3 regions of the Chryseobacterium vietnamense genome follow, and region 2 is predicted to be linked to each of the others. Evidence: riboswitches for the same ligand, from Rfam matches in the RefSeq annotation. Region 2 holds a riboswitch; each other region holds the start of a gene.
The links. A riboswitch is a leader RNA that binds a small molecule or an ion and turns the genes downstream of it on or off. The one in region 2 is predicted to bind S-adenosylmethionine.
Positions count from the first base shown of each region.

Region 1: another riboswitch for S-adenosylmethionine. It lies ahead of J2786_RS17100 (alpha/beta fold hydrolase); the one in region 2 lies ahead of J2786_RS20605 (TonB-dependent receptor plug domain-containing protein).
Region 3: another riboswitch for S-adenosylmethionine. It lies ahead of J2786_RS16365 (SusC/RagA family TonB-linked outer membrane protein); the one in region 2 lies ahead of J2786_RS20605 (TonB-dependent receptor plug domain-containing protein).

Region 1 is NZ_JAVDQX010000003.1:665,047-668,332, forward strand. It holds gene J2786_RS17095 (MGH1-like glycoside hydrolase domain-containing protein) at 1-1,650, opposite strand, end outside; SAM riboswitch class I at 1,839-1,945, shown strand; gene J2786_RS17100 (alpha/beta fold hydrolase) at 2,006-2,944, shown strand; gene J2786_RS17105 (ACT domain-containing protein) at 2,950-3,286, shown strand, end outside.
Region 2 is NZ_JAVDQX010000006.1:181,129-184,414, forward strand. It holds gene J2786_RS20605 (TonB-dependent receptor plug domain-containing protein) at 1-2,005, opposite strand, end outside; SAM riboswitch class I at 2,098-2,203, opposite strand; gene J2786_RS20610 (alpha-amylase family glycosyl hydrolase) at 2,474-3,286, opposite strand, start outside.
Region 3 is NZ_JAVDQX010000003.1:518,731-522,016, forward strand. It holds gene pckA (phosphoenolpyruvate carboxykinase (ATP)) at 1-490, shown strand, start outside; gene J2786_RS16355 (hypothetical protein) at 538-978, opposite strand; gene J2786_RS16360 (type II 3-dehydroquinate dehydratase) at 1,040-1,447, opposite strand; SAM riboswitch class I at 1,692-1,790, shown strand; gene J2786_RS16365 (SusC/RagA family TonB-linked outer membrane protein) at 1,874-3,286, shown strand, end outside.

The DNA of each region.
Region 1 (3,286 bases), on a different contig from region 2:
GGTTCCGTCTGCCTGTTCGAGGTGCTGGCCGTCCTTTAAAACCATATTACGGTCAAAAGCTCCGATGTTATCAAGACCAAGGAAACCTCCACCGAAAATATTTTTCCCGTTTTTATCCTTCCGGTTGACCCACCAGGTAAAATTGAGCAGGAGTTTCTGGAATACTTTTTCTAAGAATAATAAATCCGGCTTTCCATTATTTTTTTCATCAATTTTAAAAACACGGAAGCACGACCATGCATGTACAGGCGGATTCACATCGCTCATATTCCATTCATAGGCAGGGAGCTGTCCGTTAGGATGCATGTACCATTCTTTTGTAAGAAGTAAAAGCTGTCCTTTGGCAAATTCTGCATCAATGATGGAAAAAGGAACACAGTGAAACGCCAGGTCCCACGTTGCATACCACGGATATTCCCATTTATCAGGCATGGAAATAATATCTTTGTTGTGAAGATGGTTCCATTCCGTATTTCTTACATATTCACTGAAATTTCTTGGTGCTTCAAAATTCGGATCACCTTTCAGCCACTTTCCGATATTATAATGATAAAACTGTTTGTTCCAGAGAAGTCCGGCAAAAGCCTGTCTCTGTACATTTCTTTCATCTTCGTTAACGGTATCACTCTGAATTTCCTGATAAAACTCTTCAGCTTCAGCCTGTCGGGTATTAAAAATTTCATCAAAGTTTTCAAATGGGTCATCATTTTCCTCAGGACTTAATCTGAATTCAAAAATTTTAGATTCTCCTGCGCCTACCATTTCATCAATCAGAAAAGAAGCTTTTGTTCCCCTTTTTTCAGGATTTACCGTATTTGTCTGATGAATAATATAGTTATTGATTCCGTCTTTGAAATAGGTATTTTCAACTGCTGGAGCTCCATACAGTTTTGAAGTATTGGTTTCATTATCACAAAATACACATTGTGCATTTGAATTTCTGGAATACAGCTTTTTGATCGAAATACTGTCGTGGCCAATGGTAATACTTCCGTCATGGGAAGCACTTAGCTCTGCCTTGTAAGTATTATATCCCCATTTCCAGTTGTTTCTGAACCATGCAGTAGGCGCCACTACAATGGGAGCTTCACGCTGGCTTCGGTTGCACACTGTCACTCTGGCCAGAATATCGTTGTGATCAGCTTTACAGTATTCAATAAAAATATCAAAATATTCGTCATTATCAAAAATCCCGGTATCGAAGAGTTCATATTCCGGTTCCTTTTTGCTGCGTCTTCCGTTTTCCGTAAGAATATCATCATAAGGAAACTCGTTGATCGGGTATTTATACACCATTTTCATATAGCTATGGGTAGGTGTATTATCCAGATAATAAAAGATTTCTTTAATGTCTTCCCCATGATTTCCCTGAGGGTTGCTCAATCCGAAGAACCTTTCTTTTACCATTTTGTCTTTCTTATTCCAGAACGAGAAAGCAAAGCATAAGAGCTGCTTTACGTCAGAAATTCCGGCAATACCTTCTTCGCCCCAGCGGTAGGCATAACTTTCGGCATTATTATGATTGGTAAAATTCCAGGCATTCCCGTTCGGGCTATAGTCTTCCCGTACATTTCCCCACTGCCGGTTGCTTACATAAGGTCCCCAGTTTTTCCATTTGGTATCTTGTAATCTATCTTTTTCGGCGGTCATATGGCATCATTTTTCAATACGAAGTTAGTTTTTTTGAAAAGTAATTCCAATTTTTTTCATCTGAACAATTATTAATATGCTTTTGGAACACTTGTATTTAAGGGCTTTTTTAAATATTAAAATAATTTTTTTTTGAAATTAAAAGAAAAGAACTACCTTTGCACCATTCGTTCATTCAAATATTGAAAATGTTATCAAGAAAGGTTGAGGGATTAGACCCTATGAAACCTTAGCAACCCTTTGTGCAAGCAAAGAAGGTGCTACGTTCTACCAAAGTATTTTGGACAGATAACTTACTGAAGTTCTTTTCAGCCATTTCCTGTGGCATTTTCAATTGTATTAAAATTTAATAGAATTGAAAACAGAACTAAACTATATTAATCTTACGTATCAAACCAATTCCGAGAAGGAATACCATATCCCGCTAAGCTATCAGCTTTTCGGGAAAGATCTGTTTACAGCCCCTATCATCTTGATCAACCATGCTCTTACCGGAAACTCAGAGGTATCTGGAGAAAAAGGCTGGTGGAAACAACTGGTAGGAGAAAATCAGATTGTGGATACCAATCAGTATACAGTTCTGTGTTTTAATATACCCGGAAACGGATATGACGATTTTTTAATTGAAGACTATGAAGACTTTACTCCCTCAGATATCGCTTCGATATTTTTGAAAGGGCTTGAAGCTTTACACATCAAAAAGATATATGCCATTATTGGAGGCTCTCTGGGAGGAGGGATTGCCTGGGAAATGCTTGCCAAGCAGCCGAAACTCGCAGAAATATTTATTCCTATAGCCTGTGATTACAGGACACACGACTGGCTTCATGCGCAGTGTCTGGTTCAGAAATTTTTATTGGATGATAAAGAGGAACCATTACAAAAAGCGAGAATTCACGCTATGCTGTGTTACAGAACGCCACAGTCACTCAATGACAGATTTCAAAACCAATATAATCAGGACAAACAACGCTTGGAATCAGAAGACTGGTTGGTTTATCATGGTAATGCGCTAAACGAAAGGTTTAGTTTAAAAGCGTACAAACTGATGAACCATCTGCTGATGAATATAAACGTTGCCGAAGAAGCACTGGAGAACATACAGGCACGAATGCACATGATCTCCGTAGATACAGACTTATTCTTCCCGGCTTCTGAAATCCGAATGTGTTTTGAAGACTTAAGAGAGAAAAATAAGAATGTTTCTTATCACGAGATCCAATCTATGCACGGGCATGATGCCTTCCTAATGGAATATCAACAATTAAATAATATCATTAAAAACATTTTATAGAAGTAATGAAAAATGCTAACGAAATAAAATTTTTGAAGAACAGATCAATCGTCAAATTTGAAGGAGAAGATTTCCTGGGAGAAATCGGGATTGACGGACGAATTTTTAAAGCGCTTACTTTGGCGCGTATCAGTGTAGGGGTAATTTCTCAGCAGGCCATAGAAAACGGAATTTCTATTCTGGTTCATGAAAATGATGCAGAGAAAGCAGTTGCCTGTCTTATTGATGAATTTGAAGAAGAAAGAAAATCAGGAAAAGTTTCCCAGATCTATAGTATCAATAATGTTTCTGTCATTGGTTTTGTAGCAGAAGATTTTAATAAAGTCTTTGCTGAGCTGGCAA
Region 2 (3,286 bases):
TATTTAATTTTCCATTACCTAGAATCCAGTCATAGGTTACTACAACATCAACTCCTTTGGTTTCTGTATCAATAGCGTTGGCAAAGAATCTTCCGCTTTCTACCTCCTTTCCCTGTCCTACTATCGCTGGATCTGACAATCTTGGATCTGTTATATTTCCAGTAATAACGATTCTATCTTTTACTTTAATAATATATCCATCTACGGTTATCAACAGTCCTTTTACAGGTGTTAAAGTAAATCCGGCACTTCCATTTACAGAGGTTTCCTGTTTAAGTTTATCAAATCCAAGGATTTCAGCGGCTTTGCTATCATTGCTAAAGATTCCTTTTGTGACAATCTTCTCGCCTGAAGTAGAAATATCAGCATAAGAATTATTGAAATATTGCTGTTGAAGGGAGGGCGCTCTGAACCCTGTTCCAACGGCGGCTCTTATTGCATAATTTTTTACGAATTCATATCGGACGGCAAGTTTTCCATTCAAGGTATTTCCGAAATCTGAATAATTTTCAAATCTGGCAGCCGCATCTATATTGAGTTTTTTATCTAAATCATACGAAACATCCGCATACACGGCTGTTGAATGCCTGTCCTTCTTCAATGCATTATTTGGAGAAAAACCGATAAAGGATTGGGAACCTCCTGCACCAAGCACTGTTGATCCTTCAGTAGCAACATTTCCATTGATGTCGTATTGGGTATAAGAAGCTTCATCACCTGCTTTGATCTGGTATTGTTCAAATCTGAATTCTCCTCCGAAAGCGATATTGAACTGTTTTATATTTTTTGAAACATCAAGATTAACAGTATTCTGAAGAAAACTATGGGCTCCTGCATAAAACCGGGTTGGAGATTTTGCTCCCAGAGAAGCATTATTGGTGTTGCTTACATTATAATTGAAGGTATTGCTCCCGAATGTATTACTAAGGTCAAATAGCCAGTCGTTAACATTATATTTTGCTCCCACAGCATAAGAAATATCATATACCTGAGATCCAAGAATTGCCTGAAATCCGTTGGGGTAAATGGATGAAACCACATTGGACTTTTCGCTCGGCAGCCTTCTGAATCCAAATCCTTCTCCTTCTTTAATGCTGAACCCTCCGAAAGAATATACTTTAAAATTATCATTAAAAGGGTATTCTGAGTTGAAAAACAACTGTCCCTGCCTGATCTGGGCATCTCCGATCTGAAAATTAAAATCATCACGGGTTAATCCTCTTTTTTCAATTTCTGCATCATCTGCGGCTCTGGCAGCTTTTACGGCTTCAGCATCACCAGCAAATTCATAAGCGAAATTATCTCCGAAAATATCCAGGTCATGATTTTGCGTTCTTGTTGTTTTTCCTCTGTGGCTCAGTTGCAGGGAAAGATTGATATAACTGTCTTTTTTTCCTAACGAAGTTCCGTAATTGATTCCCGCCTGGTAAGTATCACCATCATTTCTTCCGGTCAGTCCGTAAGTAAGACTTGCCGAGGCTCCTGCATTTTTCTTGAGAATAATATTGATGACTCCTGCAATAGCATCAGAACCATATTGTGCTGCTGCACCGTCTCTTAACACTTCTATTCTATCAATAGCAATAACCGGTATGGTACTCAGATCTGTTCCTACAGAGCCATTTCCTACGGTATTCTGATAATTTACCAATGAAGTAGAATGTCTTCTTTTTCCGTTAAGCAACACTAAAACCTGGTCAGGCCCCATGCCTCTTAAAGTAACCGGGTCAATATGTTCGGTACCATCAGAAGCAGACTGTCTCACTGCGTTAAACGATGGAATTACATAGTTCAGGAGATCCTGAGCGGTCATTTGTGGAGAACCTCTCTGGATTTTATCGATATTGATAACATCTACAGGAACCGGCGTCTCCAGTTTTGTTCTTTTGACATTACGGTTTCCAACGATGATAATATCTTCGATCTGTTTTCCTTTTTCCTCACTTTCCTGAGCAGCTACCAGAATTACCCCAAGCAATAATACAGCTGTGCTTAATTTTTTCATTTTGTTCTTGCCAATTAATAATAACAGTCTGACGGCTAGTTCCGCAGATATACAAGACTTCAAGAAATGGAATTCATATAGAATATTGACTTCAATTATCTCCCCCAATGGGTTGGAATTAGCACCTTTACACATCTGGAACCGTGCAGGTTGCTAAGGTTTCTCCGGGCCAAATCCCTCCACCTTTCTTGATAAATCTACTGCAAAAGTAGACTATTTTTTTGAACTTACAAAAAAGGCAAATCTGCTGATCCGCAAATTTGCCTTTTATTCTTTCTATAGAACTTGTTTACACTTTTATTTTTGAACCATTAAGATTTAATAAGAGTTTAAGAGTATTAAGATAAGCTTCGCTTTAAGCTTAAAAATCAGAATGATTCATCTTAACTACACTTTATTTCTTAAATCCTTCTTAATGGTTTTAATATATTCAACATTTTTATAAGCTAAACAACTCCATAATTTTTTTTATTTGATCACAATCTTTTGAATGGCTGTTCCTGTATCCGATTTCAGCTGAACCAGATAAGTTCCTGCAGGATAACTGATTTTAGCTTCATAGATACCGTTTTCTTTATCCAATTTGAAAGTATCCAGTTTTTTACCCGTCATATCAAAAATCAGAATCTCTCCGTTTTTTGCCTTATTGAAAATGAGTTGAGCAATTCCGTTCCGAACCGGATTATCTGCAATCTGAAGGGATAATTTGTGGACTGCATTGATATCTACAGTGGACAAAGCGCCAGCATAATTGCCAAAGATTCTGAATTCTCCCGGCTGTAAAGTGATCGGGGATGTTGTGGAAGCTATATTCGAAATACTGTTGTCCATCAGATTCTGCCATTGACCCGTGTAAGGAAAATAAGGAACTACATTCTGTGCGGAAGTCGTGTAATTGGCCAATACGACAACATTCTTTATTCCTGTTGTAATAGCAGCATCATACACATAAATTCTTGTGATCAGGCCATTGGGATCATTCGTAAGATTGTTGGATTCTATACTGTAGGTTTTAGATTTAAAAACCTGATGACTGTTTCTGATATTGATGATTTTAGCCCAAGTATCATAAATAGCCTTTCTGTTCGCATTGGTATCATATCCTAAAGTGAATGCAACAGGTTTTTCATCAGTTCTGCATCCGCTGTCGATGGTACCGTTTGCACATCTGTTGATACTGAACTCATAACCAAGTTCGCCAAACTGCCAGATCATTTTCGGGCCGGGAATGGTAAAGAAAGTCGCTCCGAAAGTCTTCATTCTTTCAAGAGCAGTATTCAG
Region 3 (3,286 bases), on a different contig from region 2:
CCTTTGCGGTTATACCTCAAAATTAGCCGGAACTGAAAGAGGAATTACTGAACCACAACCTTCTTTCTCTCCGGCATTTGGAGAAGCATTCCTTACATTACACCCGACAATGTATTCTAAAACATTAATCGGTAAAATGAAAGAGCACGGAGCTAAGGCTTATCTGGTAAACACAGGTTGGAATGGTACAGGAAAGAGAATTTCTCTGAAAGATACCAGAGCGATCATCGATGCTATCATTGACGGTTCTATTGATAATGCTCCTAAGACTCAGGTTCCGATTATGAACCTTGAAATTCCTACTGAATTGCCAAACGTTTCTACAGGTATTTTAGATCCTAGAGATACCTATGAGAATGCTTCAGAATGGGAAGAAAAAGCAAAAGATCTTGCTTCAAGATATATCAAGAATTTTGAGCAGTACTGTGATACTGAAGAAGGTAAGAAATTAATTGCTTCAGGACCTCAATTGCAGGAACAGACTATTTAATAGCTATCCATCAACATATAAAAAGCCTCATCATTGATGAGGCTTTCTTATTTATACTTTTTACAACTTTCAATCAATTTATTCTGTTCATCCAGTTTTAGAATTGTTGATTGGATAGATTCTTTAGTCAAATGTTTTATGATCAAAAAATGTTTTGAAGAAAAATAAGACTCTTCATTCAACATCTTATCTAAATACTTTGGAGTTGTGAAGGTCGTCCAATATTTTGCTTTGTCAGAAAATGTAATGGTTACTTCTATGGCATCAGATTCAATATTTTCTATTGTATCATCTATGTTAATTGAAGTTATTTCCGGTTCATTATTTAAACTAAAATAAAATTTCGAATACCATCTCAGCCTTCCTTCATTATTTTGAATCCTTACATTTTCATCGTTTATTTCTTTAATGATATAGGATTTTCTTTTCGTTAATTGGCCGGGATATGCCCCAATATTCTTACAGTAAATCTTATCATTTATCTCCATAAATTACTCTCTCTATATCCACAAACATCTGTGAAAATCTGTGCAATCTGTGGTTAAGAAATTACTTCACGCTTAATAAAGCCAACCTATACCCATCCATCCCAAAACCAGACAAAACCGCATCAGTATTAGCAGCTGTCACAGATTTCTGCCTGAATTCCTCTCTTTTATAGATATTGCTGATGTGAACTTCAATCTTGGGTTTTCTGATGTTTTTTAAACAATCGGCAATGGCATAAGAATAATGGGTAAAAGCTCCAGGATTAATTATCACGGCATCAAAATCATCCTCCTGAAGTCTGTTAATAAGCTCTCCTTCAATATTAGACTGATAATATTTTATTTTATGAAAATGAAACTCGGATTTTAAATTTTCCAAATAACTTTCCATAGAGACATTTCCATAGATTTCCGGTTCTCTTGTGCCTAAAAGATTGAGATTAGGTCCGTTGATGATCAAAACTTTCATACTATAAAATTAAAAACTTTTTTGAATTAACTGTATACACCTGGCCGCAATTATTTTTTTTGTGCTATTGAATTATTTATAATGATATTTATCATATTTGAATTAATGGTAAAGTCTGCAACTCCTTATTGGTATGGCTTTTATTAAAATTTTATGTTAATTATTAAAAAATTATCACGAAAAATCAATAAGTCTACTTGTTTTGTAGACTAAAAGTTTCTAGCTTTGCAAACATATTTCGATCGGCTTATAAAGAAAGATGGAGGGAACTGACCCTGTGAAATCTTAACAACCTACCCGTGGGGCAAGGTGTTACGTTCAGCCTTTTAAGGAAAAATAAGCATTTGGTTTATCGTATTTATCGATGCCCTTTGCTGACTATTCTGCAAAGGGCTAAATTTTAATATATGATAAATAAAATTGATTATGATTAGCAAAAATTTATTCAATTCTAAAGCCTGGATACCTCCGGTTGCTGCTTTTTTTCTGGGAGTAACCAGTGTAAGTGCACAGAATTCCTGGCCGAAAAAAGATAGCCTTCATGAAAAGGAGATTGATGAAGTAGTAGTGGTAGCTTATGGAAAAGCTAAAAGAAACAGCTATACCGGTTCTGTAGCCACCATTTCAAGCGATAAAATTAACAACAGACCTGTAACCAATATTACCAAAGCACTTGAAGGACAGGTTGCAGGGATACAGACAACCAGTGCCTCAGGACAGCCAGGTGCGGTTTCGACCATCAGAATCAGAGGTATTGGTTCCATCAGTGCTTCCAGTGATCCGTTATATGTGGTAGACGGAATTCCTTTTGACGGAAATATTAACTCTATAAGTCCAAGCGATATTGAATCCATCAGTGTTTTGAAAGATGCTACAGCAAGTGCTTTGTACGGTTCAAGAGGAGCAAACGGAATTATTATCATTACTACAAAATCGGGTAAAAAAGGAGAAGCCAGAGTTAATTTTAATATCAGTCAGGGATTCTCAGGAAGAGCTGTTAAAGATTATGAGCAGGTAAACACAGATCAGTACTTTCAATTATATTGGGAAGCATTAAGAAACGGATATCAGTCCGGTAAAGTTTCTTCCCAGCAGGCTGCACAAATGGCAACAGACAATCTTGTTTCTACCCTTGGGATCAATCCATATGGAACTGCTTATCCAAAACCTGTAGGAACAGATGGAAAATTATTACCAGGTGCATCGCCACTTTGGAATGATGACTGGAGAGATATTCTGCAGAGAGTGGCTTCAAGAAATCAGGTAGATCTTGATATCAGCGGAGGAAGTGAAAAAAGTAATTATTTCTTTTCATTGGGGTATCTGGATGATAAAGGGATGGCGATTGAATCAGGATTTAAAAGATATAATACCAGATTAAAGATCAATTCTGAAGTAAAAAAATGGCTGAATGTTGGGGTAAACTTAAGTTACACAAACAGCATTCAACAGGCGCCAACTTCTTCAGATTCCAAGGCCAGTAATATCATCAATGCCGCAAGATTTATTCCTTCATTCTATCCTTATTATGAAAGAAATGCAGACGGAACTTACGTTTTGGATGCTGATGGAAACCCGGTTTATGATTTTGGCAAGTACAGACCAACAAATGCGCTTCAGAATCAGAATGCCGCTGCAACCCTGCCATTGGATAAAAACGAAAATAAAGAAGATAACTTTTCAGGAAAAGGATTCATGGAATTCACTTTCTTACCGGAGTTAAAATTCAAAACGAGTTTTTCTGTTGATTTGGTGAATTATAACGGACATTATTATTCAAATCCATTGCTGGGACAAGGTGCTGAAATCGGAGGTTCGGTAACAAAAACCAATACCAGA